One region of the uncultured Planococcus sp. genome, then DNA from elsewhere that is predicted to be linked to it. Evidence: riboswitches for the same ligand, from Rfam matches in the RefSeq annotation. Region 1 holds a riboswitch; each other region holds the start of a gene.

Region 1 (7,937 bases):
AGTCACTTATATGAGTTCTTCCGAAAAAAGGATTTTTTTCTCCTGTTTTCAAAGAAGCTTTTTCTGAGAGTAGCTTTTTAACTTCCTCAGAGTGGCTTCTCCCATAAAAATGATTTCCACTCCCTGTCATTTTTTCTGATTTGAGTCTTCGCTCTGCTTCAGAAAATAGCCGACCTTTTGTTCCTGTACCACCTAAAGTTAAGTTATATCCGTGAGCAAAACTGTTATATTTTACGACATAATATGCCTCAAGAGCATAAAGTTCTTCTTGGGTGAACTTTTCATTTTCTTCTATTACAGTGAAAACAAAAGCTTCTTCTCCGTACTTATTAAAACTTTTTTGAAGATGATCGTTTTTGTGTCTATTTTTTCTTAGTTCTGAGAAGTGACCAATTTTCCGCCTATTTAAATTTACAGTTTCCCCGATATAATACTTACCCGTTTCGTTATTTAAAATCGAATAAATTCCCTTCATTACTTTGTCCTCCTTTCCTTTAGATTCAATTGAGATAATTTAGCACGGGATTGTCTCGTTTGAGAGTTTCCCCGTTTAACAGGGTTTTCTTAAAGAGTTACCCCTTTAAGCCACTGGATACTCAATGGCGCGGTATTTTTTATTCGTGGCATCAGCCTGCCCGACAGAAATCGTATTCAAGTCGATGACGTTATCCAGCATGCGCACCTGAACCCGTATCACCCGCTCTAACACGTCCGCTTTGACCGCTCTCGGCAAGTTGACGGATGACAAGTTACAGACAACAAAATCCCCCGGCTTGCGAACCATGACAAGGTTGCCGTCTTCATCGGTATATTCTTTCATGATGGTTGTTGCAGACATATTTTGTGTTATTTCTGTACACAAATTACTGCAGTAGATCGATGTAAGCCCTCTGCCTCTTGTATGCTTGTTCGGATTTTGGCGGTTCACTTCGTCCCGGTAGAACATATACGGTGTGCCGGTTTCCAGCTGCGACACCATGATGCGCGCCATAATCTCCATCGCGCGGTAAGTTTTGCGCGGCAATAGCGGATGTTCCACAGCTTCCTGGTATTTCTCGCTGAAGTATTTTTCATCGGTTTCATCGTAAAAGTCTTCGAGACCCAACGCGTTGCCGTTTTCGTCTTTCCAGCCCATCACTTGCTTGATCTGATGCGGACAGAAGGTATGCCATTCCCCAATGCTGCGGCCCGTTTCGTCCTTTTCCTGCAGCCGTTCCATAAACAGATCCGGAATCGACACACCGGTGAAAATATCGTGCGCTTTGCGGCGTTCGTCACCGTTATTGGTCTTCAGATCCAAAAATCCGTTCATGATATCCTTGTGGAAAACGTCCAAGTAAATCGCCACTGCGCCTTGGCGCTGGCCCAGCTGATCGACACTGACGGCCGTATCATTGACCAGTCGGATCCACGGCACGACGCCTGACGAATTGCCTTTGAACTTTTTGATGTCCGAGCCCAAAGCCCGCACTTTTCCGTAATAGATGCCGATACCGCCGCCATCTTTGCTGAGGCGTGCGATGTCCCAGTTGTTCAAATAGATGCCATCCAATGAATCATCGACGGTATCGATAAAGCACGAAGACAATTGGCCGAAGCTCTTTCCGGCATTCGATAAAGTCGGGGTCGCTACTGTCATATACAGATGGCTCATTGCCCAGTAGGCTTCTTTGACCAGTTCCAACCGTTGGTCTTTCGATTCGTTTTGCATCAAGGTCATCGCAATGACCAAAAAACGTTCCTGTGGAAGTTCGAACAAGCGTCCTTCATAATCTTTCGCCAAATAGCGGTCAGCCAGCAGAAACAAGCCGATGTAGTTGAACAGCAAATCCCGCTCCGGTGCAATTTCCTGTCCCAATTCAGTGATTTCTTCTTTCGAATACGCCGCAAGGAGCTCTTCGGAATAAATACCGATCTGTGTAAGCTCGTCAATCAGCCCATAGAAATCGCCGTATTTCTTTGAAGCGGAAAATCTGCGGCTGTCTGCAGCTTTTCCGTACAAGTCGACTGCATACAATTCTGCCGCCACGTATGTCCAATCCGGTTCATCCATGGTGATGCGGTTCAAAGCATAAAGCAACGACTGTTCTCCTTTTGCCTGTCCAGCCAACTTTGCTGCCCGTTCCAGCAGTTCACGCGTATCCAGTCCATATACATCCGTTGCCCGTTGAAGGGCTCTTTCCACTGCATTCATTTCTGTTGCTTCGATTTTCGTATTCATATCAGCACAACTCCTTTGCGTATTCGTTCACTTTCATGCGCCGCTGCTTGCGTTCCTGGGCGCTTTTGAATAGCTTTTCTTCGGCAGCCGTTTCCGGAATCACACCAGTTACAGGTGTCGGTTTGCCTTCGCTGTCGACTGCCACCATCGTCAGGATTGCCGTAGTCGTTAAACTTTTTTCACTGGTTTCAATATGCTGGCATTCGGCTTTGACGTATACTTCCATCGATGTTCTGCCTGTTGAAATGACCACACCTTCCAAAATGAGGATATCTCCCACTTTCGCAGAAGACAGGAAATTTACGGTGTCAATCGACGCTGTCACAACTGCTTTGCCACTGTGTCTCATCGCTGTGATAGCGGCAATCTCATCAATATAAGCCAATACCGTGCCTCCGAAAATGGTGCCCATATGGTTGGTGTCCGGGGGCAGCACCAGCCTTGTTTGAATGGTTCTTGCTACGCCTGCTGCTAACGGTTCCGTCATCTGCATTCAATCCTCCATCTCTGAGTAAAAAGAAAAAACCCCATCCTCTCAGGGAGGATGGGGTTGAAAACGCAGAATATCAGATGAAAACAGCAGAAAAGGGCTGTTCCACACATAAATACCTTTGTTATCCCTCTCAGCTCCCGGAGAAGATCATAAACGATAACGAAGGCAGGTCTCCTGGCTTGTGCGTCATCCTCTGCTATCTCCTTCCCGCCCATTGGACAGTGGATTGCGATAGCTCGTCAGCACTTACAGTTGCGGGAACAGCTCCGGAATTTAACCGGCTTCCCTATTAAGCCTTTTCAGGCACCTTCGTTATTGGTTCTACTATATATAGTTTTTATTTTCATCAAATCACTAAATATTGTATTTCTAAACTATAAATCACTTTCATTGCTTTGACAAGAAATTTTTCAACCTTCTGGTTGGGTGAAGGTTTTATTTGATCGTCAAATGCCGCTTCAACGCCTGCTTAACTGTACCCATAGTTGTCAATTGGCTGAAATCTACACGTGCTTCAATCGCTTTCAAAGCCAATTCTGGCCGAATTCCGGTGAAAATCAGTTGAATGCCGAGCAAGCGCATGATGTGATCGACCTTGTAGAGAAACTCCGCTACGACATTATCGATATTGTAGATGCCGGATACATCGATGATGAGGCATTGCAGGTTCTCCCCTTGAATTTTTTGCGGGATGATATCAAGCAGCCGATTGCTTCGGTCACCATCGACAGAACCCACAAGCGGCAACACGGCCAGGCCATCAATGATCGGAACGATGGGGGTCGATATTTCGTTTTTCAATTGCAATAAGTCCCGCTCCGTTTGTTTTTGCGCGCTGATGTCATGGATGATCGATTGAATGGCAACCGTTTCTCCATACTGAACGGGATAACAATACAACTCTACATCTGCTAGGGTCCCATCAAAACGTCTAACGGTGGTCTCCATCAATTCTCCGATCGCGCGGTCTTCCATGCCCGTGCGGATGCGTTCAGTGATGAGCTCTTTATAGTCTTCAGTAAAAACATCCACCACATTCGCACCGATGAGCGTCTCTTTGCTGGCTTTGAAAAAATCCGATCCCGGCTGATTTATATATAGGACTTTCTGATTTGAATGGATGATGGTCGTTTCGTTCGAATACTCCGCTATTTGCTGATAGATTTCTTCTTTTTCAGTAATGCTCAGTTGTGGTACTGGCGATAAACTTGGCATTTTTTCTCACTCCTTCTGGCTAAGAAACTGCCTTATCCTCTATTTTACACTTTTTCAGAAAAACTTTCAGGGTCTGCAGATGTTTCAAATATCTGAATCATTCCTTTATTTACACTTCTATTTCAAAACTTGTAAAACAGAAAAATTATGCTATGATAAGAAATTGTGATTTCGGAATATCTTTTTGACACCGTTTTTGGAAATACAGTAACGTAAAGTTATGGCAAATGGAGATACACCATGAAACAATTAACAGGAAATGCTTTTCATTACGGCTGGGTCATTATCGCGATTGCAGCCTTGTCCCAATTTTTCTCTGGCCCCGGACAAACTTATTCCAACTCGATTTTCATCGATTATTATATAGAAGACTTCGGCTGGAGCCGCTCGACGGTTTCCGGCATCTACTCAGCTGCCACCTTAACCGCTGGCTTCCTGCTGTTTTTTGTCGGTCGGCTGATTGACCGCAACGGTTCACGAAAAATGGCGGTTGCTGTTTCCATCGCCCTTGCGGTGGCCTGCTTCTTCAACAGTTTCGTAACAAGTCTCGTCATGCTGTTCATCGGCTTCTTTTTTATCCGGCTGCTTGGACAAGGTTCCATGGCGCTCATCTCAAGCTCACTCATCCCCCAGTGGTTTGTCAAAAAGAGAGGGCGCGCCATCAGCATTGCCGCAATCGGCGGATTGGTCAGTTCCGCTGCTTTCCCCCTGCTGAATGTTTGGCTGATCGAGTCATTCGGCTGGCGCAGTTCGTGGCTTATTTTAGGGGTCATCATCATTGTTTGCTTTACACCGCTTGCTCTTTTCCTCATTCAAAATTCTCCTGAAGAAATGGGTTTATTGCCGGACAACGGCGATAAACTAAGGAAAGAACCTGAAAAAATGGCCATTGAAGAAGTCAGCTGGTCGGTGAAGGAAGCTTCAAAAACCCGAGCATTCTGGTTATTGCTGCTATGCGCCGCCATTCCCGGAATCGTCAATACCGGCTTGACCTTCCACCTGGTTTCCATCTTCGCTGAAAAATCCCTATCCCTTGAAACCGCCGCAGGCATTTTGAGCTTAACGGCATTGATCGGTTTGCCGGTCACATTCATCACTGGCATCCTATTGGAAAAAGTAAAAGTTCAATACATGTTGACGATCGTTTTTGCAGGGGAGCTCCTATCGTTGTTTCTCCTGCAGAAAGCTGACTTTTTGGCAGCCGCCGTCATTTTCGGCCTGGTCTGGGGCGTCAGCATGGGAATCGAGCGGATCGTCATGGCTGTCGTCTGGCCCAATTACTTTGGCCGGAAACACATTGGCAGCATCAGCGGCATCTCGATGGCGATGGTCGTCACGGGATCTGCACTTGGCCCGTTGCCGCTCGGCATCGCCTTCGATCTGTTCGGCGGCTACATTGAAATCCTCTGGACGCTGATGATTTTTCCGGTTTTCGGCATCATTTCGGCTTTGCTGGCGAATCCACCGATGAAGGAAGTGCCTGCAAAAGAACCCGTTATTGAAGAGATTTATGGACCTCCAGAAAACCCCTTACTCGCGGAGTAAAGGGTTTTTTTGATGCAACTGGACTACTGGGCAAATAAAAAAAGTTGCCCAATTTGGACAACCCATTACTTCTCTATCTATGCATCGACCCATTCAGCTTCAGAGGCTCGTTCCTTATCTGTTTTAGGTTCGTCGGCTTTTTTATTGGTCTTACTGGTGTACGGCTTAAAACTCTTGGCCTTGTTGGCGCCGGCTTTCCAGCGGGTCCAGCCTTTTTTGCCAGTTCCCTGGCCCGTACCGCTTTTCGTTTTTGCTTTTGCTTTGCTCATTTTAATCACTCCATTACTTACGATGATGTACAGCTTATCACATCAGGGCTCAGAGTGGAATAGAAAGGTTTTGCTATTACTGGCCAAGCACTTTTTGAATATCTTTTTCAAAGGATTCGGGTTTGTCTTTTGGCGAGAAACGCGAAACGATGTTGCCGTTTTGGTCGATCAGGAATTTCGTGAAGTTCCATTTGATCCCACTCGACAGAAACCCTTTTGTGTTATCAGTCAGGTAGTTGAAAAGCGGATGCGCATCCTTGCCATTGACCTTCACGAGGTCGTGCATCGGGAAAGTGACCCCATAAGTCATGCGGCACGCTTCCTGCGCTTCTTCTCCGCTGTCTTTTTCCTGTCCGAATTGATTTGACGGAAAACCTAACACTACCAGTCCCTGGTCTTTATATTCTTCATACATTTTTTCCAGGCTGTCGAACTGATCTCTCAGCCCGCATTTGGTCGCCGTGTTGACAATCAACATGGCTTTGCCTTTGTATTCGCTTAATTGGTATTCTTCACCGTTCGGCTTTGGTACGGCAATATCGTAAATATTCATCCGGCATCACTCCTTTTGTGGTGATTCAAAGCATAGTTTACAGATCCATGGTTTTAAAAGTCGCATTCAGCTCTTTCAGGTTTTTCATCAAGGTGATGGCGTTGACGCCCATGAAGTTGCAGCTCGTAAGCTTATCGAAGACGGCCTGTTCAACCGCCGTTTGTTCGCTTCGGGCTTTTTCCGTCAAGGAAATCGTAAACGCTCGTTTGTCGGTTTCGGATTGCTGCTTGATCAGCCTCCCCTGTTCGATCATGCGATTGATGATGGGATTCAAGGTTCCCGTGCCAAGGCCGAGCCGTTCACCGATGTTTTTCGTCAGCAGTCCATCTTCTTCCCATAGGACAAGAAGCACCAAATACTGCGGAAACGTCAGCCCGAACGGCTCCAGCGCTTTCGCATACATTTTTGAAAAATTACTGGAAGCTTTATAGACTTCAAAACATAATTGCTGTTCAAGTTTCGTCGGTTTTTCCATTTACATCTCACCTATACTCGTTATTATAGAACGCTGATTTCCACATCCACGGATCCTTTGATCGCTTTTGAATACGGGCAATACTGATGCGCTTTTTCTACGTATTCGTGTTTCTTCTCTTCATCGATGCCTGTGATATCGACTACCAGTTTCACTGACAGCTTAACGCCGCCATTGTCTTTGTCTCCGATCAATGCAACAGTCGCTGTCACTTCGCTCTTTTCTATTTCCACTTTACCAGCTTCCAGCACCAATTCCAATGCGCTGTTGAAGCATGCGCTGTAACCTGCTGCAAAAAGCTGTTCCGGGTTCGTTGCTGTTGTTGCTGAACCTCCAAGGGCCTGTGGTTTTGCAACGTCCAAATAGAAAATATTGTCCGGTGAATAAACCGCTCCGTCTCTTCCGCCTGTATTGATCATTGTCGTTTCAAATAGTGTTTTCATGTATGTTTTCCTCCATCCGATTATATCTTGCACGATCTACATTATATTATATCGTGTACGATGTAAATAAAGATGCTCATATCTAAAAAAGACTTTATTCACCGTCCTGGCGAATAAAGTCTTTTTGTAAAGATCGATTAAGTTCCTTCTATACTAATAAATGAATGGAATCAAGCGCGCACGCTTTTTCATCCATTGCTCGTAATCCGGTCCGAACTTTTCAACCAGCAACTGCTCCTCATAATCGATCCGCTGAAGCAGGGCCCAGACCATGGCCACTCCTCCAATAATTGCAGCAACCAGGCTGCTGAAAAACAGCGCCATGCCAAGTGTAATCAGCAGAAGTCCGGTATAAAGCGGATGCCGCAGCTTCCGGTACGGGCCAGTGCTGACGATTTCATCCCCTTCGCGAACTGTGACGTAACGTGTGAATTGCGACTTCAAGTGTATAATTCCCCAGAAGCGCAGAAACACTCCTGATGCCAGCAAAATGATCCCCACCAGCTGGCCGCCCAACGCCAAGGCTGTGAATGGCTGCAACTCCTGCAGCATCATCGCCACAATGATTGTGGCAATCAAGACCGTGAAAATAGTGAAAAAAGTCCGTTTTTCCAAAGAATCGCCCTGGCCGACGCCGCGATTGCGGAAAATCACGAATTCGCCGATCCACAATAAGCTTATTGCCGTAAAAATCCATTCCATAATCGTCATAAAAGAGGCCTC
Region 2 (7,937 bases), on a different contig from region 1:
GCATGTCACCCAAGTCGTCAATGGGGTCAAAGGCGTTCATGCAATTTTGCCTCATGGCGTTCTTCGCTGATTGTTCTTTCTGAAACTTTTTATGGAGATTCTCGTAAATAGAGAAAGAGGTGATGGAAATGCACAGAAAAAAACCGTTTATCTGTTTTTTGACGCTGCTGGTTCTCATGCTGTTTCCCTTGCAGGCATTAGCCGTCGAGTTCTCGATTGCTGAAGTTGTTATCGATGCACAGGTGAACACAGACGGCACCGTGGATGTGGTGGAACATCACACATATGAATTTGAAGATGACTTCAACGGCATCACACGGGAAATCGCTCCGAAAGAAGGAAGCTCGATCCAAAAGTTCAGCGGTTATGAAAACGGCCAGGAATTGGAAGTCGAACGGGAAGGCGATCTGTACAAGGTCTTCCGTGCAGGCGAAGATGAAACCGTAACCATCGAATTGCACTACGAAATCCAGGATGCTGTGGACAAATTCGAAGACGGCGCCGAATTCTACTGGCCGTTCTTCGATGACCGCAACGAAAGTGATTACGGACAAATGACCATTACGGTCACCCCTCCCGCTCCTTCCGAAGAAACGGATTTTGTCGGCTATGATGAAGCTTATGGGACGGGCAGCCTGCAGGACGATGGAGCGGTCCGCTTCGATATGGGTCGCGTGCCGGAAGGATCTAACGGAGATGTCCGTGTCATCTTTGACGCTCAGCTCTTCCCCGCCCTTCCCGAGCAGGATGGATCTATCCGCGGGGAATTGGCAGATGAAAAAGAACGTTTGGAAGATGAGGCCATCGCTTTTGCGGCAAGACGGGACACCGGCTCTCTCATCGGCAATGGACTGATTCCGGGGGCCGGGGCTTTGCTGCTTGCACTTGCCGCCTGGGGGTGGAACCGTGCGCGCAGAACCAAACAGCAAGCAAAACCAAGTACAAGCGCCTTCTTCGTGCCCAAACAGAAAATGAGTATTCCGGCGACCTTGTATTTCACCAAATCCTCCATCTTGACGCCTGCCGTAACAGCAGCCGCCTTAATGGAACTGGTGCGCAAAAAGAATGTAGAGCAATTGTCGGAAGAACACTTCCGGCTGATCGATCGCCATGCGGAACATGCGCATGAGGCGACATTGATCGACTTATTATTCGATAAAGTCGGGGATGGCGAAACTTTTGCAACCAAGGATCTTGAAACCTATACCAATAACGAACTGAACCACTCTTCCTATAACGAATCGATCACGGCCTGGCAGCAGGGCGTCGTCGAAGAAGTGAAGCAACATGACCTATACGGCAAGCACCCGTTGCTGCGCTGGACCGTGGGACTGATCGGGCTTGCCTTATTTGCAGCAAGCATCTTTTTCGGGGTAATGGATCTATTGCCGTTGATGTTCTTTTCTCTCTTCATTGGAATCGGTTTTGTCGCTTTTTGCTTCTACTCCCCGATTACCCGTGATGGCCACGAGATACGGGAAGAATGGAAACAACTGCGTACTGCCATGGAAAATCTGGATGCTTCAGACTGGGAAAACTTGACGCAGGATGAAAAAATGCGTGCCTATGCCTACGTTTTGGGAGCGGACGAAAAATCGGCCAATCCGAAAACGCAGAGCTTCACCAATGCCTACAGTGAATCTGCTTTTGCAGAGTTTGGCGTGTTCTACAATCCAGTCCTCTTGACGGGTATTTTCATCGCTGCGAATTCCAGCACCAGTGCTTCAGCCAGCGGGACAGGCTCTATGCCTGCAGGCGGTGGAGTCGGAGGCGGCGGTGGCGGTTCCGGAGCTTTTTAATTCAATTGATGAAACGGCTGTGATTTTTCTCAGCCGTTTTTGTTTTGTCCTGTGTTTCTTAGGGAAGTAGAAGGAAGACGCTATTTTATGCATATGGAGGAATATTTGATGATTACAACCCACTCAGCTTTATTGACGAAAGAAGATTTTTCAGTACGGACAGACTTGCCTGAATGGTTGCTGGCCGAATACAAAACCTTTCACGAAACCGTAACGGATAAGACTTTTCCATGTTATTTCGGGATGAGCGGCGAACTGAAGGGAGAATTGCGCTACGCTTATATCACCCAAGACGACTGGAGCAACTTGCCTGCCGCCGTTGAATCATTTTTGACGCTATTCAATGATCCGAAACACAAGCGGCATGGATTGTTTGTTTTTGTTGAACCATTCAAGGAAGAAGGTTCACTGGAAACCTACCGCCAGCAATTCTGGGACATTCTCCAATACCTGCATGATGAAGATGAAATGGAATGGCCGGAAGAAGCACCACGCGACCCGGACCATTATCTATGGGATTTCACTTTCCAGGGAGAGCCGATCTTCATCTTCGGCAATACACCGGCTTATAAACAACGGAAAACCCGGGACCTCGGCAACGCAATGGTTTTAGGATTCCAGCCCCGCCGCATCTTTGAAGGATTAAAAGGAACCGAAAAAGGCGGCGTCATGTCACGCGATAAAGTGCGGCAGCGTGTAGAGGCATGGGATCATTTGCCGACACACCCGGATATCAGCCATTTCGGAGACCCTGAACATAACGAATGGAAGCAATTTTTCATCGGCGACGACAGTGAACCGATACAGGGGAAGTGTCCCTTTACGCATAAAGAAATGAAATAATAAGCAACTCCATCCATTTATGCAGAACAGAATGAAAGAAATGAACCCGTATCTCGGACTTTGCCGTGGGTTTTTACTCACTGAAAAAAGCTGTACCGGCATCTTTGCCAGTACAGCTTTTTAATTATGGGTTAATCTCCGTTCCTTTCAGGGTAAGACTATAATGGATGCAGAAAATGAATCCTGCATTCCGTACAGTTTCATCACCTATCCGTGAACAGTAGTCTTGCGCTCATAAAGAAGAACTTCCCGGTTTACATGAAAGGCTTCATCTTGATCGAGCGTCAAGATATCAAAAAGTCTTTTCACGGCTTCCTGACCGAGATTAGCCAGGCTATCGGCTGAACCGACAGAAGTCAGTCCGAATGCTGAATGCTGACCGATTTCTGAATTTCCGATACCGATGATGCTGATGTCTTCCGGAATCCGATATCCGTCTTCCTGATAGAAATCCAACAGCTGGATGGCAATTTCATCGGTAGCCGCCACAATAGCCGTCGGTTTTTTCTTCAAACTCTGCAGATCCTGATAAACTGCATAGAGAGAAGATTTATCGGTATCGGTAATCACCAATCGTTTTTTGCGTATTTTGCTTTTCGCTTCCTGAAGCGCATGAATGAAGCCTAAAAACCGGTCTTTATAGGTGGAGCTATTTAAAGGTCCCCCCACCCAAGCCACTTCCTGATGATCAGCGGTAAGCAGGTGGCTGGCCGCAAGATATCCGGCTTCGATATTGTCCAGGCCAATTGAGTGTTGGCTACCAGGATGGTTCGAATTCAACAGGATGAATGGGATATTTGATTCAACCAGTCTCTTATGGCTTACATCATCAAGGAGTACGGAAGCCAAAATAATGCCACCGGTTTTGCTGGACAAAACGGCGTCATAAGTCTCCAACTCATTCTCTTTTGTAACAAAATGAACGTTTACTTGATAGCCCCGTTCTTTTGCATAGTTGATAATAGCTGGAGCAGCACCGATGAAAATCGGGTCATCCAATGGTCCGGCAATCAGGCTGATTGATTTGGTTTTTTCGATGATTGGAACTGCCTCTTCATTCCCATCCAGCGAATAATTCAAGTCAGTTACAGCAGCCATCACTTTATCATAAGTTTCCTTTTTCACTTGATCGGGTTTATTCAACACACGTGAAACCGTGGTCTGCGAAACACCTGCATGCTTAGCAACATCCGTAGTGGATACCAAATCCATCACCCTGCTTCCTATTTTTTTGAACAGCATTCATACAGTCATTCAGTTTGTGATATTCATTTTAAATTCACATACTTATTCACTATACCACGCAGGAGCAAACTCTACACTCTTTTATTATAATGAATGAATGTTTATTTCACAGAATAAAATATATACCCATTCGACTAGCCGAAAGGAATGAATAATAAATATGAATACCACCGACTACCTTAAGCGATTCAAAGCTTCACCCGTACAGGAGCATTACCTGCAGAACTTGGCTGAGCTGCAGTCTTTGCATATGCAGAATATCCCTTTTGAAAATTTGGATGTTATCCGCCGGACGCCGATCTATTTAAATATCAATAGCATTTACGACAAAATCGTCAATCAACACCGCGGCGGCTATTGCTACGAAATAAATGGTTTGTTCCATTGGCTGCTGAATGAATTGGGATTTGATGCAAAACTGATTTCCGCTACTGTACAAAAACCCGACGGTACATGGTCGAAAGCCGATACCCATGCAGCGATTCTCGTTGAGCTCGATACCCTCTATCTGGTCGATGCTGGATTCGGGGATTCCACCATCAGCCCAATTCCGCTCGGCGGTGAACGGCATACAGACCATAGCGGCACTTACCGTGTTGAACACGTTGATGAAGTCTACTACGACTTGATTCGTGAAACCGAAGATACGGAGAAAACACTATACCGATTTTCCATAGAAGCAAAACAGCTGGCTGATTTTCACGAAGGCTGTGTCTTCAACCAGGTTTCACAGGAGTCTCCTTTTACCCATGATGACCTAGTTACACGGGCTACTGAAAATGGCCGGGTGACGTTATCAGGCAGTCAGCTGACGCGTTCTGAAAATGGGAAAAAGGAAAAGACAGAATTGTCGGCTGCAGAAAAACAAAGTGTATTGAAGGAAGAATTCGGCATTGATTTGGATGTGCTTGAAAAACAGCACCAATAACAGCCTCTACTATGAATGGATCAGAAAACCCCGCTCATATTTGAGCGGGGTTTTCACTATTATTCGAAAGCTTCGGGATATACTGTTTTCGCTACCAGCTCGACAGCATCTCCGATTCTTGGTCCCGGACGGGAAGTGATATCGGAGTCCAGGAAAAACACCTGATCGTTTTGGATTGCTTCGATATCTTTCCAACCTTCGCGGCTTTTAATTTCGCCGATTGGGTCATCAATATAAGAGACTGTGGTCGCAATGATTTTCGGATTTCGTTTGATGACTTCTTCTTCAGAAATCTGCGGCCATCCTTCCAAATCGCCAAACAGGTTGTCGACATTGGCGTGATTCAATATTTCCTGCTGAAAAGTCTTCTGGCCTGTTGTATAGATTTCCGGTGAAGGGCTGATTTCGAAATACAGCTGTTTTTTCTCTTCCACGCTTGCTACTTTTCCCTGTACGCCTTCAATTTGCTGCTGAATGGCCCCGATCACTTCTTCGCCTTTGTCTTCCAAGCCCATTACAGTTGAAATTTGCTCGATGTCTCCGTAAACGTCGTCGAAGGATTCCGCTGATTCGATGACAAATACCTGTATGCCGGCTGCTTCCAATTCGTCGTAGCCGGTCGGTCCACCTGTCGAATAACCGATGACCACATCCGGTTCCAGTTCAATGATGCGTTCGGCATTGAAAGCCACCGAATCGGAAACACGCTCCACTTCGGCTGCCTCAGCCGGGTAGTTGTCGTAATCTGTCGCACCGACCACTTTGTCTCCAGCTCCGATTTCATAGAGGATTTCAGTATTGCTGGGAATCAATGACACGACAGTAGCAGGAACTTCTTCAAAAGTCAGCTCCTTGTCCAGGTCATCCGTCACGGTATAACTTGCCTGTTCTTCAACTTCAGCTGCTGCATCCGAATCAGCTGTTTGGGATGTGTCTGACTGGCAGGCGCCGAGCGTTAATGCCACTGCTCCGATGGATAGGTACTTGAATAGGGAAATTTTCATTGTTAGTTGGCCACTTCTTTCTTTTTGGTTTTTTTGGTTGGATAGGACTTGCTGACAAACGGAATTTCTTCCACGCCGTGGTGTTGATTGACATAAACAGCCATGGTAAAGAATACATTCGCCAAAAGATTGGCGTAATTGAAAAGGATTTCCGGAACTTCACGTTCCAAGCTTACTTTATGCAAGGCGCGGACAGATTTTTTCGCCTCACTACGGCATCCATGCAGGACACAAGCACCTATAGTCCCTTGAGGCAAAACGAAGTGGTCGATTTTGTCCCTTGTACAGTTGACATAATAATCATACATGTTACTTAACTCGATCAAATCTTCATCCCGGATAGCCAGTTTCCCTCGGACTGAGCCATTCAAATGATAGGCCATCGGCTGGAGAATCTGCAGGTCGCGCTGAACTGCAGCTACATCTTCTGTCAGCGCCAGGGCTTCCCCGATGTGTGTGGTCAATGAATCTGTTCTGATTTCAAAGTCCACTGTAGAGGCGGATTCCCGCATGAATGGATAACATAGGTAACGCATGTCTTTCTTCATCATTTCACCTCACTTTTGTCTGGTGAAAATCACTGCATTGAACGCTCTCATTAAACACCAAAAAGCCGCCCTCAAAAAAAGGGCGGCGCCATAGCTATTCAGAGACATACTCCAGCAGTCAAAAATAGAAACGTTGCCGTATGATTCCCTTATCTTCCGAAGAGTAAAAATACGTTCAAAAAAAGGTAGGTCTCCTGGCTTGTGCATCGATTTACTCTAAGAACCTTCCCGTCCCGATGACTAGTCATCGGAACAGTGGCATTTTCTTATTTCATACGCACTTACAGTTGCGGAAACAGCCCCGGAATCTAACCGGGTTCCCTGTTATGCTGACGAATCAGCACCTTTTTTCTGCATGATTATTCACTTGTTTTCAGTGTAGCATATTCCATTCGCCTATAGACAGCTAAAAAAATCTATTGTTCCTGGTTTGTCAGCAATTTCACTTTTCTCGGTTCTGCAAAAACAATCCGTTTATGCCACCTTAAATAAGGCGCATGCTCCGGGGAGACCGGAACTTTCATGCTCTTACGCAATCTATATACCGGATAGTCTTCTTCGGGAATCCGGCTCGAAATATGGAGCCTTCCCCCACCGGTGAAGGCAATATAACCTGCTGAGTACAAGGCGGCGTGATTAGCGCAAAGCAGAATGCCATTGAACGGATCCAATCGCTCTGAATCCGAACTGTCCTTCCACGGCTTCGCATGGGTCGCTTTTAAAACCTCTTCGACCCCGATGCCGCAAAGCGGACATTCGCCGTTCCATTGCGGCAGCAAACTTTCCCGAAATTGTTCTTTGCCTCTGCGCATTTTAGTTTTGATTTCAAGTTCCGCTTCGGCAATCAGCCCCAGCAATGGATTGTGCTCCGTTTTTTTGATCACTTCCATCGATAATTCCAACTGTTCCACTTCAATTGTAAAAATGTTCAACGAGCTGATCAGCTCCAGAAACTTCATCGCCAGTTCTTCATTGCAGGGATACAGATAGCCTGAATTGCCGCTGGCATCTTCCTGGAACGCGGAATACTTCACCGGCAATAAAGGCTCGATTTCCGCAAAGAATTCCTTCACTGACAAGGGCTTATCCAGTTCGCGATAGACAGTGTGTGCCACGAACGCGTCTTCATGTCCATTCTGCTGCTCATCCGGATTTTTCGGCTTCGTGCCTTTATGGCAATCTTCCCGTACTCGGCTGATGGCCATAAAGGAGCCTTTTACATAATGAAACACAATATCGCCTTTCTTCAATTCCTGCATCCGGTTCCACGAATGCGGCACCATGCCGGATTTGTCGATCTGCGGCGTCCAAAGAACCCCCGCATTGCGTTCTGCCTGATAAGTCTCTCCTTGCATAACAATAAAACTATTCATGAATTGCCTCCTAATGATGGTGATGCTTAAATTCATTCGTTCTTATGTAGTAGAGCAGATTATTCGAATCCAAACGCTTATCTCTAGTTTAACCCAAAACAAGAGACTTTGCCTGAGAAAAAGAAAAGCGGAAACGGCCGTTCAGCTCCGAAAGGCATAAGACGCGCTGACGAAGCGGCGTTTTTTGCCGCATAGTC
Region 3 (7,937 bases), on a different contig from region 1:
ACTCCTACGCATGAGATATTCGTTGAGAAGAGAAGCCTTTTAACAAAACACCAAAAACCTCCCAATCCGATTAAGGTTGGGAGGTTTTTTCGTCAAAAGATTTATGAGGTTGAAAACATAATCCCGGCCATCATTCTGCTAGCCATTAGTTGTTATCGGAAAGCCCGTTTTCCCCTAATGTCTTTTTAAGCTCTTTTTTTCTTTTTTTAGAAACGAGGATGTACAAAATGTCGTTTGTTTGAATGGTCGTTTCACCATAAGGAGTGACCAGTTCTTCATCCCTGATGATGGCATTGATCAGAACCTCCGGAGGGAAATCAATCTCCACCAGGCTTTTTCCTAAAATCGGCGTTTCGTCGCTGACTGTATATTCCACGATTTCGGCATTTGCTTTGCCGATGGATACAAGCTCGAGTGTGTGGATCGGTGCAACTTTCTTCGGACCTGTGAGCCCCAGCTTCTCGGCAAAAGGAGAGATGGTGGCGCCTTGGATAAGGGCTGAAGTGAGGACGACGAAAAAGACGACATTAAAGAATAGCTGGGCATTTTCCAATCCTGCAATCAATGGGAATGTTGCCAGCACGATTGGGACAGCCCCTCTAAGTCCGGCCCAGGAAATGAGTGTTTTTTCCTGCCAGGAATAATCAAATCCAAGTGTGGAAACAAACACGGCGAGAGGGCGTGCCACAAGGATCAGGATGAATGACAACAGGAAGCCATTTAAGATGATTTCAAACGTGAAGAGCTGGCTCGGGAAGACCAGCAAGCCGAGAATCACGAACATCAGCAACTGCATCATCCAGGCGAACCCTTCATTGAAATGAAAGATGGTATGGCGGAAAGTCAGATCGCTGTTGCCGATGACCAAGGCAGCTACATATACCGCCAGTAGTCCACTGCCGTTCAAGTTGGCAGCCACGCTGTAGGTCAAAATGGCAAATCCCATAGCAAGGATGGGATAAAGTCCGCCTGAATCCAGGTTGATCTTGTTGATGGCCCACGAAGCGATGCGGCCCAATAGAAGCCCGAACAGGAGGCCAAGGCCCATCTGCAGGAAAAATACGCCGATGATGTTCCAAATGCCCTGCTCGTCCGACACGATCAATTGGATAAGCGCTAAAGTCAGGAACATGGCCATCGGATCATTCGTGCCGGATTCCGCTTCCAAAGTCGCCGCCAGCCGGTTTTTGATATTTTGTCCTTTAAGGGCAGCGAACACTGCGGCTGCATCTGTGGAACCGACGATGGCACCGAAAAGAAGCCCTTCCAGCCATGTGACGTCCAAAATAAAGGTTGCGGCAATTGCCACTATGAACGTGGTGATCAAAACGCCGACAGTCGCCAGAACCAGTGACGGAAACACTACAGGTTTAATAGTCGTCCATTTCGTTGAAAGTCCACCTTCAAAAAGAATGACCACTAAAGCGAAAATACCGATGAATTGGGCATAAGAGGGGTTATCGAAATAGAGGAGTCCAAATCCGTCACTGCCGGCAAGCATGCCGATGGCGATGAATAGAATAAGGGCGGGTACGCCAAAACGTGAAGAGAATTTTGTCGTAAAGACCCCGATGATAAAAAATAATGCCAATACAAACATTAAATAATCCGGTGTAATACTGTTATTCATCATATTATTCTGACATGCCTCCTTGATGAGTTCCGTGTATCTTTATTTTATCTTTTTTTACTGTCAAATCAAAGGCTGACGCCGGAACCTAATTGGTATGTGCAACAATCTGTTGATACTCAAAGGAATTGACAGCTGTTTTAAGTAAGGAAATGCCGTAACGGAGCATTTCCTTTTTCTATGGAACCGATGGATTCCGCCTTTAGATTTCCACTGGGAAAGACCAGAAAATCTTGCGTTTTATAATAAGAAAGCATTGGTGATTCAAGTTATTTCGAATTATATTCCACGAATAATCAGTGTAATAATCCTGTAATCCATAAAAAAAATAAAAGTTTTTTAAGGAATTTTATTGGAAGGAATCAGTTGCTTTCGTCATATTCGGAAGAACAGAAAATTATCATTTATTTCTACCTTCACCCCCTGCCAAGAGTGCATTTTTGAAATGACAAAACAAAAAGTTGAAAGAAAATGATAGGCCCTTCTAAGAGGATTTAAAGACGCTGGAATTTTCAATTTAAACTGACAAATCTTCCTGCAACATTTGTAATGATAGGAAATTGTGCGTATAGTAGGACAAGTGATATTTGAATCGGTGGCAATAATAGGTAATAAATCATTTTTTTATTAGGACAGAGTTTCCAAAAGTCCTAGTAATGGAATGGATAAAGTTGTTATGGAAGATAGATGAATAGATGCGATGAACTGCTCTTCTATCCATGCAATAAATTGAATAGCAGAGAGGTGAGCAAGATATGTCAATTATTGAAGTAGAAGGATTATCGAAAGTATTCGGTAAAAATACCAAACAAGCATTGAAATTGCTCAGCGAAGGAAAGTCGAAAGAAGAAATCCTGAAGTTGACGGGCAGCACAGTAGGCGTCAATCGCGCTTCGTTTTCAGTGGAGGCCGGTGAGATTTTTGTCATCATGGGGCTTTCCGGAAGCGGGAAATCGACTTTGGTTCGTCTATTGAACCGGTTGATCGATCCAACAGAAGGAAAAGTATTTATAGATGGTGAAAACTTGGCAGCAATGGACAAAAAAGACCTGCGCAGAGTGCGCCGCACAAAAATGAGTATGGTGTTTCAGAACTTTGCTCTTTTCCCGTACCTGACAGTTTTGGATAACGCCGCATACGGCTTGGAAATCCAAGGGGTCGATAAAGCGGAAAGACATAAAAAAGCAAAAGAATCTTTGGAAATGGTCGGTTTGGGCGGATACATAAACCAAGTGCCATCCCAGCTTTCAGGGGGCATGCAGCAGCGTGTCGGATTAGCCAGAGCGCTGGCGAACGACCCGGAAGTCATGCTGATGGACGAAGCATTCTCCGCACTGGATCCATTGATCCGAAAAGAAATGCAGGATGAATTATTGGATCTGCAGGAAACTATGCGGAAGACCATCATTTTCATCACGCATGATTTGGACGAGGCCTTGCGCATCGGCGATAAGATTGCGTTGATGAAAGACGGCTCTATCGTACAGGTCGGTACACCGGAAGAAATCTTGGTGAACCCGGCAAATGATTATGTTAAAAAGTTCGTTCAGGATGTCGACCGCTCGAAAGTATTGACTGCGTTCAATATCATGAAACGTCCTGAAACGATCAACATCGACAAGCACGGCCCGCGTGTCGCTTTGGAAAGAATGAAAGAAGAAGGCATCTCGAGCATTTATGTAACAGATAGCAAGCGGAACCTGAAAGGTTATGTAACAGCCGATGACGCTTCCGTTGCATTCAAAGCTGAAGTGAAAAGTCTTCTGGATATCCTGAAGACGGATGCACCGACTGTCACAAAAGACACTTTGATGAATGCGATTTTTGAAATCAGCCATAATTCCCCTGTTCCGATTCCGGTTGTGGAAGACGGCAAACTGCTCGGCATCATCGTACGCGGCGCCGTCATTTCCGCGCTTGCTGGACAAAGCGAGGTGAATCGCGACCATGCTTAATTTTATGGACAACATCCCGGAACTTCCGTTGGCTTCGCTAGTCTCGGATTTCACGGATTGGATATCAGATACGTTCGTTTTCCTGTTCGATCCTCTTAAAAATGAATTCGCGGACGGCTTGGAAAACTTTGCAGATGTACTTGCTGCAGTTCCGCCGCCGATTGTGATTCTGATCGTCGCGATACTGGCATTCTTCATCAGTGGAAAACGATTTGGATTGGCTGCATTTTCTCTAGTCGGATTATTGCTGGTCTGGAATCAAGGGCTGTGGGAAGAATTGATGCTGTCGTTTACATTGGTTCTTGTCGCAAGTCTCTTGTCGATCATTCTGGGAGTTCCGATCGGCATCCTGATGTCGAAAAGCAAAACAGCAGAAAACATCATTACCCCTGTTCTGGACTTTATGCAGACCATGCCGGCGTTCGTTTACTTAATACCGGCTGTGGCATTTTTCAGCATCGGAATGGTTCCCGGCATTTTCGCCTCACTGATTTTCGCCACTCCTCCGACTGTTCGTTTTACGAACCTCGGAATACGGCAAGTCTCAAAAGAATTGGTGGAAGCTTCTGAAGCTTTCGGCAGCACCGGTTCACAAAAGCTCTTTAAAGTGGAATTGCCGATGGCTAAACCAACGATCATGGCCGGCATCAACCAAACGGTTATGCTGTCGCTGTCGATGGTCGTTATCGCATCGATGATCGGTGCACCGGGTCTCGGCAGGGAAGTCCTTTCTTCCTTGCAGCGTGCTGATGTAGGAACCGGATTTGTAGCCGGTTTGGGGATTGTTATTTTGGCAATCATCATCGACCGGTTTACGCAAAGTTTCACCGGACAAAAAAGAGTGAAAACCTAAGTTTGGGATTCCTGAAAGAAAAGTACCAATAAACTCTAAAGAAAAAGGAGAATGATTATTTTATGTTCAAATTACAATGGAAACATTTAGGGCTTATGTTCGTACTTATGCTGACACTTGTTGTAGCAGCGTGCGGAAATGACGAAGAAAGTTCAGACACAGGAACTGCTGAAGGTTCCGATTCTGAAGGCGTGAACTACGGTGAAGAGTTAGGTTATAAAATCACAGGCATTGAAGCAGGCGCAGGCGTAGTTGCTGCATCTGAAGCAGCAACAGAAGAGTATGAAAGTCTTGAAGGCTGGGAAGTTGTCACTTCTTCAAGCGGCGCGATGGCTACAGCTTTAGGCGAAGCGATCGACAACGAAGAACCGATCATCGTCACGGGCTGGAGCCCGCACTGGAAGTTCCAGAAGTATGATTTGAAATACCTTGAAGATCCTAATGGCGTATTCGGCGATGCTGAAACGATCAACACAATGGTACGTGAAGGTTTAGAAGAAGAAAAACCTGAAGCCTACACAATTCTTGATCAATTCCAATGGGAGTCTGCTGATATCGAAAGCATCATGCTGGAAGTTTCAAATGGCGCAGATGTTAAAGAAGTTACAACTGCATGGGTAGAAGAAAACAGTGATAAAGTTGCTGAATGGACAGCCGGTACAGAAGCAGTAGACGGCACAGAAATTGAGTTGGCTTACGTGGAATGGGATACAGAAGTCGTTTCAACGAATGTTGTCGGAAAAGTTTTGGAAGACCAAGGCTTTGAAGTAACATTGACGCCGCTTGACAATGCAGTTATGTGGCAGGCTGTTTCTGAAGGACAAGCAGACGGAATGGTAGCGGCATGGTTGCCGGGAACCCACGCCACTCAGCTTGAAACTTATGGCGACAGTGTAGTCGATCTTGGAGTTAACCTTGAAGGCGCTAAAATCGGATTTGTCGTTCCAGCTTATATGGACATCGATTCAATCGAAGATTTAACACCAGCTGAATAAGTAATTCTTATAGCAGAGACTGAACCCCGAATGGCAGGCACTTAATAAGTGTCGCCATTCGGGGTTTCATTTATTTCAGGCTGTCTTTCGCTGTTATCTAGTGGTTAAAATCATTCCATATTACGGAGGGTCAACAGCTGTGCTTGAGAAATCACGTCGATGTGTTTGTCTCCTTTCCTATAGGAGACTGATGCACCTTCCCGTTCTTGCTTTTCCCAACCACTCAGTTTCAAAACGATTTCATAACTAAGTGGAATGCCATTTTCTTCAGAGGCTTTTTTCCAAGTATAACTCCTGGAATCCTGATTTTTTTCAATTAATGCTGCTTTTTTAGGGATTGGAAAATCAGCATAATCTTCAGAGGTCTCATAAGAAAAAAACGTGTTGTAATAGAAGGTTCCCCCTGCAAAGAGCAGTAAGGCAATTAGAAACAAACTCATCTTTCTTTTCAATTTTTTTCACCTCTTCCGCAACATTCTTTTTATATAATACAACCCCTATGACTATATCTGTGGAGGGCAGCCTTATGTATAAAAGGACACCGTATATGGAGAATTGGTTTCATGTCTTCCGGTATAACGACAGCAGAAAATTTCGGATATATATAAAAGGGGATTTTCCTTGTCTACTAGTTGAGAAGGCTGGCGCTCAGAGGGAATGCAAGCGTTCTGTAGAGAAGGAAGTACGTGATCATGGCGTGGGAATTGAAGTGCAGGCGTGAATAGTTTAGCGCAGTTGATCAACTCTCAAATCGAGCTTGACTGCCCAAGATTATCCAGTGTAAGCTTGATGAAACATAAATATAATATCAGTAAGAGGTGCCCTTCGGGGAGAATAGGGAATGAAGTGGAAATCTTCAGCGGTCCCGCCACTGTAACGGGGAGTTTTATGGAAATAGCCACTGGACTTTTGTCTGGGAAGGCCTGTGAAATGACGATCCGGAGCCAGGAGACCTGCCTGCTTACTTTCTGCTTATAGACCATGGAAAAGTCTTTAGTTTATTTGTTCGCGCAAATAAACTGAAGGCTTTTTCTTTTTAGTATAGAAGGGAGAAGAAAAAGATGGATTTATTGAAGCAAACGATTGGACGTATTGAGGGCTTGGATCTGGAAATGATGGACATGGCACAGAGTCGGGTGGACAGTCTCATCAAGCCGCCGCATAGTCTGGGAAGACTGGAAGACCTGGCTGTACAGCTGGCGGGAATATATGGAGAACTGTATCCTGTGGTGGATCAAAAGGCGATTGTGGTGATGGCTGCTGATCATGGCGTGTATGAGGAAGGGGTTTCTTCCAATCCACAAGAGGTGACGTTTGCACAGACGATGTTCATCGCAAAAGGCATAACCGGAGTCGGTGTATTAGCGAAGCCGGCCGGTGCGAAAATCGTCACCGTGGATATCGGGGTAAAAGGGGACTTTCCAAGTGATGCCGGAGTGATTGACCGGAAGATTAAGCAAGGCGCAGGCAATATCGCGACAGGGCCTGCAATGACCATAGAAGAAGCAATCGGGTCGCTCGAAGTGGGAATAGAAATTGCTGAAGCCGAAATTAGAAACGGCGCCCGCATCCTGGGAACCGGCGAAATGGGCATCGGCAATACGACACCGAGCACGGCGATTCTGTCTGTTCTGGGGGACATTCCACCTGAGGAGATTACCGGCAACGGGGCAGGGGTCGGCAATGGCGGAATTTCACATAAAGTGAGGGTCATCAAGACGGCGATTGAGGTCAACAATCCGGATAAGCGCGATGCGATTGATGTCCTTGCTAAAGTCGGCGGCCTGGAAATCGGAGGAATGGCAGGTGTCATGATCGGTGCGGCAGCCAACCGTGTGCCGGTTGTGCTGGACGGCTATATTTCCACGATTGCGGCGCTGCTCGCTGTTGCGATTGAGCCGAAAGTGAAAGATTACTTGATCCCTTCACATGCAAGTGCCGAACCGGGCGGCAAAAGAGCCAGTGAACTGCTGGGCATCAGACCGCTGCTGCACATGGATATGTGTTTGGGTGAAGGATCGGGCGCCGCTTTAGCATTCCCGCTCGTAGAAGCAGCCTGTAACATGATGAGAGAGATGGCCACCTTTTCTGAAGTGGGCCTTGAAATTTGATGTAACGGAACCATAGGATATTCATTCCAGTGACAACAAGTGATGACGAGATGCTGAAAGGATGAATCGATGTTTACGAGAGAAGAAAAAGAAGGCGTATATAAAGCGATTTACAATAGAAGAGATATTCGAACCTTTTTGCCGACAGCCATTCCGGAGGAGCTGATCGCCAATATCCTGGATGCGGCTCACCATGCGCCGTCTGTAGGGTTTATGCAGCCATGGAACTTCATCTTAGTGTCTTCGCCCGAAACAAAAGAAAAATTGGCTTGGGCCGCAGACAAGGAGCGGCGGGCACTGGCCATCCATTATGAAGGGGAGAAGGAAAACAAATTCCTTGATCTGAAAGTTGAAGGGTTGAAACAAGCGCCGGTGACGATTTGTGTGACATGT
Region 4 (7,937 bases), on a different contig from region 1:
TCCAAGTGGCTCAGGAAAATCAACGACGATGAAAATGATCAATCAGATGGTTTCCCATACAAGTGGAACGATTTCAATCAACGGAAAAGATATTATGAAGTTGAACGCTTCGGAACTCCGCCGGAATATCGGCTATGTGATTCAGCAGATCGGTCTCTTCCCCCACTATACGATTGAAAAAAACATCGCAATCGTTCCTGAACTAAAAGGTTGGTCAAAAGAAGATATCAAAGTCCGTGTCAAAGAATTGATGATTTTGGTTGGTCTGGACCCTGAGATTTTCAGTACGCGTTATCCGAAAGAACTGTCTGGCGGACAACAGCAGCGCGTAGGTGTTGCTAGAGCGCTTGCGTCAAATCCTGAAGTTATTTTAATGGATGAACCATTTGGTGCGCTGGATCCAATCACACGTGAACAGTTGCAGCTTGAGTTGATTTCACTGCAGCGGAAATTGAAGAAAACAATTGTTTTCGTAACGCATGATATGGACGAAGCATTAAAATTGGGCGATCGTATTGCAATTATGAAAGATGGAAAGTTACTTCAACTCGACACCCCGGAAAAATTACTGCACGAACCTTCCCATGGTTTTGTAGAAGAGTTTATCGGCAAGCACCGGATTACCCAAAATCCTGAACTGATGCCGGTATCCGCTGTTATGACTCAGAAAGTGATCACTGCACAAGTCGATTTTTCACCATCAAAAGCACTTTTGATGACACGCCGGCACCAAATCACCAGCTTGATCATCGTGGATGACCAAGGGGCTTTCATCGGACTGGTTTCTGCCTATAAATTAATTAAAAATATGGACAGCATCCAGACGATTGAAGAAATTATGGAAGCTCCAGAAACTATTCTACCTGTATCAGCTACCGCAAAAGATGCAATTGTCATGATGTCGAATGCGCACCACGGGATTATTCCTGTCTTGGATGAAGCGCAAAATGTAAAAGGACTCGTCACGCGCGGCACATTACTTTCTGCATTGTCCAGCCAATGGACAGAAATGGAGGAAGTAAATGAATAACTTAAATATTTTCGAGCAACTTATCGAACAAGCGCAAATGCGCTGGGAAGATGTGTTCCAAGCGACATCTGTCCATATTCAACTGGTATTCTTTTCGATGCTTATCGCCGTTGTCCTGGGTGTAACTCTTGGCATATTGATTACACGCGTTCCTTCACTTGCAACGATCGTATTGGGTGGCGCAGGCGTCATGCAGACCATTCCGAGTTTAGCTTTGCTGGGATTCATGATTCCGATTTTTGGGATTGGGGTCAATACGGCAATTGCAGCATTATTCTTATACTCGCTGCTGCCGATCATCCGCAATACGTATACTGGCATTAAAGATGTCAATAAAGCAACAGTCGAAGCGGCTAAAGGAATGGGCATGACCAGCTGGCAAATCCTGATTAAAGTTGAATTGCCTTTATCGGTTCCGATGATCATGGCCGGCATTCGAACAGCTGCTGTCATCAACGTCGGTACAGCAACACTCGCCGCCTTCATCGGAGCAGGCGGACTGGGCGATTTCATTTTCCTTGGGATTACACGGGGAATTGATGGATTGATCCTGCTTGGTGCGATTCCAGCTGCCTTACTGGCAATTGTTCTGGAGATTTTCTTCGGATCGATGGAACGCTGGTCGACACCAAAAGGCCTGAAATGAGGGAGTTACTATGACAAAACGAATAGTTTTGAAATTTTTATTGCTTTTAATGGTTACAGCACCGCTTACGGGCTGTATTTTTATAGAGGAAGACTCATTGATCGTTGGATCCAGAAATAATACGGAAAGTATTATCCTATCAAATATCATGGGTCAGTTAATTGAAGCGGAAGCGGATATTGAAGTGATTTATAAAGAAAACCTTGGTGGTTCAAATGTTGTTTGGACAGCTATGTTGAATGATAAGATTGATGTAATTCCGGATTATACCGGCACAATCGTCATCAATTACTATCAGGAAACTGCAGGAGATGCTGATGAAACATTAGCTTCCACAAAAGAGCTGGTAGCTGCAGATGGCATCATTGCACTGGAATCTTTCGGCTTCAACAATACGTATACGCTGGCTTTGGATGAAGACGAAGCGGAAAAATTGGATTTGGTAACCTTCAGTGACTTTGCTGCAGTATCCGAAGGTTTTATTCTGGGAGCGGTTTTTGAGTTCATCGATCGTCCTGATGGGCTGCCAGGTTTCCAAGACGAATACGCTTTGGAATTCCAGGATGTAAAAGGAATGGATCATGGCATGATGTACCGCTCGATCAATGCTGAAGAAGTGGATGTCATCAATTCCTATACGACAGACGGCCAATTGCAGATGTATAATCTGCGCGTCCTGGAAGATGATCAAAACTACTTCCCCCCTTACCATGCACTGCCGCTTGTGCGGACTGAGATTTTGAAGGAATACCCGGAACTTGAGGATGTTCTTCTTCAGTTAGCGGAGAAAATCGATGAACCAACCATGCAGGCAATGAATGCCAAAGTGGACAATGAAGGCCAGATGGTTGAAGTTGTAGCTGAAGAATTTTTACAGCAAGCTGGATTGATCGAGTGACCGATAAAATTGAAGAGAGAGAAGAAGCTGTTTACAGCATATCTTCTCTCTTTTTTTCTGTAAAAATGTACTTTTATGAAGGAGATTAAAGTGCTTATAGATTTTCCGAAAAACATTTTCAAGTTTTCTAATTATTGGTAATATGATAGCATACATAAAATTAATGTAGGTTACATTTACAGAAACGGAGGTAGCGTTTTGTTGATGCTCTTTGAAGTGCTTACAGTTTTACTTATGATCACAACGGCTCTTTTCATACATGAAATGGGCCATGCAATTGCAACAATTTCACAGAACAAAAAAGCCAAGGCAGAGATCTTTTTGGGTTCATCAAGTAAAGAGAAAAAACTGAAGTTGAATCTTGGTAGAATTACCTGTTATCTAACCATAGCGCTTTCAGGCTTCTGCCAGCCTTCGAATCGGGAAGAATTGCCGCCGAATACATTTAAACAAAGACTAATTTTCCTTGTTGGCGGACCGATTGCTTCATTGTTTGGGTTTGCGGCACTATACTTTGCTTCCCATTTTCTTTCCGGAGCAACTGGTACTATCATCATCAATCTTGCAGGCGCAAACTTTTTTATATGTGCAACTTCATTGATTCCCTTCACCTATCCACCATTTTTAGGCGGTGGTCCAAGTGATGGATTACAGATTTTAAACTTGATAAAAGAAAATAGAAAACAAAGTAAAGCAGTTTCATAAGAACATATATCATTAGTTTATCGATAGCTGATATAAAGAAAACAACCAGAATACGAAACCTTGCAAGCTTTTCATACAAGGGGCTAGGGCATACTTTAAATCCTACAAAAATATTGTAAGTTATTAGTTGGAATGAAAGTCAGTGAGAATAATTGCCACTGGCGGAAGACTAAAATTACTTATTCTCCTCAAATGAATTTTAGAATCAGCGATTTTACTGGAATGCAAACTCTGCAGGTTTTAAATAACTGAATAATCAATCTTTTTATTTTAAATTTTTGATGAAGCGGAGTATGATAAGGGTAAAAGGAGGAGGAGTTTAAATGGAACCTACTTTTGGTCTTGTGCCCATGCTCATCCTTTCGGTCATTGTCATCGTGCTCATCGCGTTCTATTTCTTCTTCCATCACTGGGCAAAATGAGCGCACCACAGGAAGCCGCATACTGATATGCGGCTTCCTGTGTAATTGTCTTTGGTTATCGCTTTTGTGAAGTCTCTTGAAAACCAAACCAATCTCTTTTATCGGAAAACTCTATATTTTCTGTGGTTGATATGCTATAGTTGTCAGAATTACATAACGTGTAAGAGTTGGTGCCAAGCTGCGGCTTGGCTTAAAAGGGAAGAACGGTGAAAATCCGTCGCTGTCCCGCAACTGTAAATCGGAGCGATTCACAAAAACCACTGTCTCAGACGGGAAGGTGTGATGAGCGTTGAAGATGAGCCAGGAGACCTGCCAATTTCTAGTGCGCGCCAAATACCTACGTGGAAATAGGTGGTGACATTCATTTTGCGACAACAAGTTTTTGCATGCTTTTTAAGCGTCTATTGAACTTGAATGTTAAGCCATTTCCCATAAGCGGAGATGGCTTTTTTGTATTTGGCATCTTGTAAATCCTAAAGGAGGAATAGCGGATGAAAACAGTGAGTACAGTCGTAGGCTACCCGTATATCGGAGAAAATCGGGAATGGAAGCGCAGTTTGGAATCGTTTTGGAAAGGTGGATTATCACAGGAGCAGTTCCTCGCAGAAATGAAAGAGATTCGCCTGAACAATCTGAAACGGCAGCAATCGCTTGGATTGGAGTTGTTGACTGTCGGGGATTTCACTCTTTATGACCGTATGCTTGATCACGCGGTCATGTTCGGCTTAGTGCCGGCCCGCTACAAATGGTCAGAGGACAAGGTCGATCTGGGCACTTATTTTGCGATGGCCCGTGGAGCGGATGAAGTAGTGGCTTGTGAAATGACTAAATGGTTCAATACAAATTACCATTACATTGTTCCTGAATACGAAGGACAGCTTTTGCAGTTGACGTATAATCATCTGGTTTCCTATTTCAATGAGGCGAAAGAAGAGTTAGGAATCATAACAAAACCTACGCTGATTGGACCCTTTACATTTCTCCAGCTGGTGAAAGGGTATGATGCTAAGTCGAAAGCTATGTTCTTGCTGCAGCTTTTGCCGCTTTATGCGAAAGTGCTTCAGCAGCTCGTCGATGCGGGAGCGGAATGGATTCAAGTGGAAGAGCCTGCATTAACGCTGTCCTTGGACGAAGAAGACGTCAAACTGGTCAAGGAAATCTACACGCAATTAGCAGACGATGTACCGGCTGCGAAAATTATGCTGCAAACTTATTTTGAAGCCCTTTCGGCATATGAAGAACTGTCGCAATTGCCCGTCTCGGGAATCGGCCTTGATTTTGTTCAGGGAGCAGAAGAAAATATGGCTGCAATCCGCAAATGCGGTTTTCCAAAAGACCGGGTATTGGGAATCGGGACTGTGAACGGACGGGATATTTGGCGTGCTAACCTAGCGGAAAAAGCAGTGAATCTTCAAGCCGTCTTAGCTGTATGTGATGTGGCAGAAGCATGGATTCAATCTTCCTGCAGCCTGCAGCATGTGCCGGTGACCACAAAAAAAGAGAAAGCCCTGCCGCATGTCCTGTTGGATGTCCTATCGTTTGCGGATGAAAAAATTGGAGAACTGACACAGCTGACTGCCTATGTGCGGGAAGGGTCATGGTCCGGCAATCGAAACGTATCCGAAAGCATTCGCGCGATTGAAGCGTTGACACAGCATGAAGTTAGAGAAAACATTCAGGTGAAAGAGCTTGTCTCGCAAGTGAAGCCGGAACATTTTACGCGTCCGCTGGTTTTCAAAGAACGCCAGAAACAGCAGCAGCAAGCTCTCGGGCTGCCGATTTTTCCGACTACGACCATTGGCAGTTTTCCACAATCCGGTGAAGTAAAGCGTACACGGAGTGCTTGGCGCAAAAAGGAGATCACGGATTCGGCGTATGCGGAATTTGTGAAGAATGAAACCGCACGCTGGATTGAGCTTCAAGATGAAATTGGATTGGATGTGTTGGTCCATGGGGAATTTGAGCGGACAGACATGGTGGAGTATTTCGGCGAGAAATTGACGGGCTTTGCCTTTACCCAAAAAGCTTGGGTGGTATCTTACGGTTCCCGCTGTGTGAAACCACCGATCATTTATGGGGACGTTGAATGGACTGCACCGATGACAGTCAAGGAAGTCGTGGAGGCGCAGCAATTGACTTCGAAATACGTGAAAGGAATGCTGACAGGGCCGGTGACGATCTTGAACTGGTCATTTGTCCGGGACGACATTTCGCATGAACAAACAGCCAACCAGCTTGCACTGGCATTGAGGAAAGAGATAGACGCCCTTGAAAAAGCCGGCATCCAAATTATTCAAGTTGATGAGCCGGCATTGCGTGAAGGTTTGCCGCTTCGCAAAGAAAATTGGCATGAATATTTGGATTGGGCGGTGAATGCCTTTAAACTGGCGACATCGGGTGTGGCGAATGAAACGCAGATCCATACCCATATGTGCTATTGCGAATTCAATGATTTCATTGAGCCAATACGCGCCCTTGATGCAGACGTCATTTCAATTGAGACGTCAAGAAGCCATGGAGAACTGATTGAGTCACTTAAAAAGAATCCATATGAACTGGGTGTTGGACTGGGCGTCTATGACATTCATAGCCCGCGTGTCCCAAGCGTAGAGGAAATGGAGGCGATTTTAACAGACAGTTTAGCGGTGATTTCCAAAGAGCAATTTTGGATCAATCCGGATTGCGGCTTGAAAACCAGGCAGGAAGCAGAAACCGTCGCTTCGCTGAAAAACATGGTGACAGCGGCACAAAAATTACGGAAGCTCCAGCACCAGCCTAGTTAACACAGTTTTATGCACATCCAGGAATTCACTTCTCCTGGACGTGCATTTTCTATTGGGACACCAATTTTGTTTAATAGGAGCGTATCTCAAGGACATTAAATGAAAAAAATCCACTTCCTCATCGGAAGTGGATTTTACGCTTCTATACGAATAGATGGCCGAACAACACAAGAATCGGCAAAGTGATGATGGTACGCAATACAAAGATTACAGCCAGTTCCCAGAATTTCACCGGGATATTCGAGCGCAGGATCAGGATGCCGATTTCAGACATATATATGATTTGCGTCAACGATACACCAGCAAGAACAAAACGGGTCAATTCGCTTTCGATGCCGCTTCCAAGTACAGCCGGCAGGAACATATCCGCGAATCCGACAAGGAAAGTAGGGGCTGCTTCAGCCGCTTCCGGTAATCCCATCAAGGTCAGTACAGGAATAAGCGGGTAGGAAATGATTCTGAAGAGCGGTGTGTATTCCGCTACGATCAGAGCGACTGTTCCAAGAGCCATAACCAATGGGATCAACGCCAGCCAGATATCAAGCACGGTCTCGATGCCGATTTGTGCCAGTTTTTTCGGGCTTGCGGCACCGCCTGCTTTGCGGCGGGCTTCATCATATCCCCATTTGACCAATGAGGTGCCTTCGGGAATGGCGTCATCGATCTGCTTGCCGACCGGCGCGTAATAGTCATCCTTTTTACGGGACAGTGGCGGAATGCGCGGCATGATGACAGCGGCTACCAGACAGGCAACCGATACAGCCAGGTAGAACGGTAAGAACAAGTGGCCGATGCCAACGACATTCGCGACAACCAAACTGAAAGCGACGGAAGCGATGGAAAAGGTCGTCGCAATGACGGAAGCTTCACGCTCCGTGTAATTGCCTTCATCGTATTGCTTCATGGTCACCAGGACACCAACCGGCGCGGCGCCCATCCAAGATGCCATTGCATCAATCGATGAACGGCCAGGCAAGGTAAAGACAGGTCGCATGAATTTATTGAGTAAAGTACCGACAAATTCCATCAAGCCGAATTCCACCAATAACGGCAGCAGGATTCCGGCGAACAGGAACCAGGTCAACAGGACCGGCGCCAGGTCGTAGAGAACAACGCCGCCCGTATTCCGTGAAGCGATCGCTTCAGGCCCGATTTCATAATAGGCCATGATGCCGAATGCAAAAGCCAGCACACGGACGATGAGGCCGAATGGTCCGTTTATGAAGGTGGCGCGTAAAAAAGGTGAGTTTTGGACGAATGCGGGTTTTAGCGCAGTCGCCGCTAAACTGGCGATTGCTGAGAAGCCGAGCAGGATGACGATGAATGGCGGAATCACTTCACCGAATGTCGTCAGCAGGAAAGAGGCCAGAATGCCGACACCGATGGTCACTTCGCCGTTATAAGATATCGGACATAGGAATAAGAGTGCGCCGATGATGGAAGGAATCAGGAA

The links. Region 1 has a riboswitch for cobalamin ahead of Q0785_RS14595 (acyl-CoA thioesterase). Riboswitches for the same ligand answer to the same signal wherever they lie in the genome.
Region 2: another riboswitch for cobalamin. It lies ahead of Q0785_RS08795 (hypothetical protein); the one in region 1 lies ahead of Q0785_RS14595 (acyl-CoA thioesterase).
Region 3: another riboswitch for cobalamin. It lies ahead of cobT (nicotinate-nucleotide--dimethylbenzimidazole phosphoribosyltransferase); the one in region 1 lies ahead of Q0785_RS14595 (acyl-CoA thioesterase).
Region 4: another riboswitch for cobalamin. It lies ahead of metE (5-methyltetrahydropteroyltriglutamate--homocysteine S-methyltransferase); the one in region 1 lies ahead of Q0785_RS14595 (acyl-CoA thioesterase).

Annotation. Positions count from the first base shown of each region.
Region 1 is NZ_CANMXD010000010.1:21,902-29,838, forward strand. It holds gene Q0785_RS14585 (NUMOD3 domain-containing DNA-binding protein) at 1-475, opposite strand, end outside; partial or broken gene Q0785_RS14590 (ribonucleotide reductase N-terminal alpha domain-containing protein) at 599-2,221, opposite strand; gene Q0785_RS14595 (acyl-CoA thioesterase) at 2,223-2,708, opposite strand; cobalamin riboswitch at 2,861-3,040, opposite strand; gene Q0785_RS14600 (PAS domain S-box protein) at 3,150-3,929, opposite strand; gene Q0785_RS14605 (MFS transporter) at 4,170-5,474, shown strand; gene Q0785_RS14610 (DUF3934 family protein) at 5,552-5,743, opposite strand; gene Q0785_RS14615 (glutathione peroxidase) at 5,820-6,296, opposite strand; gene Q0785_RS14620 (MarR family transcriptional regulator) at 6,334-6,771, opposite strand; gene Q0785_RS14625 (organic hydroperoxide resistance protein) at 6,795-7,214, opposite strand; gene Q0785_RS14630 (isoprenylcysteine carboxylmethyltransferase family protein) at 7,368-7,925, opposite strand.
Region 2 is NZ_CANMXD010000005.1:46,438-54,374, reverse strand. It holds gene Q0785_RS08825 (acetamidase/formamidase family protein) at 1-70, shown strand, start outside; gene Q0785_RS08820 (DUF2207 domain-containing protein) at 129-1,799, shown strand; gene Q0785_RS08815 (YqcI/YcgG family protein) at 1,908-2,642, shown strand; gene Q0785_RS08810 (LacI family DNA-binding transcriptional regulator) at 2,850-3,854, opposite strand; gene Q0785_RS08805 (arylamine N-acetyltransferase) at 4,048-4,815, shown strand; gene Q0785_RS08800 (ABC transporter substrate-binding protein) at 4,875-5,819, opposite strand; gene Q0785_RS08795 (hypothetical protein) at 5,822-6,367, opposite strand; cobalamin riboswitch at 6,534-6,730, opposite strand; gene Q0785_RS08790 (HNH endonuclease signature motif containing protein) at 6,784-7,740, opposite strand.
Region 3 is NZ_CANMXD010000009.1:166,908-174,844, reverse strand. It holds gene ccsB (c-type cytochrome biogenesis protein CcsB) at 1-14, shown strand, start outside; gene Q0785_RS14285 (potassium/proton antiporter) at 146-1,630, opposite strand; gene Q0785_RS14280 (glycine betaine/L-proline ABC transporter ATP-binding protein) at 2,386-3,585, shown strand; gene Q0785_RS14275 (proline/glycine betaine ABC transporter permease) at 3,578-4,438, shown strand; gene Q0785_RS14270 (glycine betaine ABC transporter substrate-binding protein) at 4,501-5,433, shown strand; gene Q0785_RS14265 (hypothetical protein) at 5,544-5,885, opposite strand; cobalamin riboswitch at 6,233-6,409, shown strand; gene cobT (nicotinate-nucleotide--dimethylbenzimidazole phosphoribosyltransferase) at 6,495-7,544, shown strand; gene bluB (5,6-dimethylbenzimidazole synthase) at 7,614-7,937, shown strand, end outside.
Region 4 is NZ_CANMXD010000002.1:304,295-312,231, forward strand. It holds gene Q0785_RS03760 (betaine/proline/choline family ABC transporter ATP-binding protein) at 1-1,030, shown strand, start outside; gene Q0785_RS03765 (ABC transporter permease) at 1,023-1,676, shown strand; gene Q0785_RS03770 (glycine betaine ABC transporter substrate-binding protein) at 1,687-2,574, shown strand; gene Q0785_RS03775 (site-2 protease family protein) at 2,779-3,279, shown strand; cobalamin riboswitch at 3,853-4,033, shown strand; gene metE (5-methyltetrahydropteroyltriglutamate--homocysteine S-methyltransferase) at 4,193-6,484, shown strand; gene Q0785_RS03785 (YjiH family protein) at 6,627-7,937, opposite strand, start outside.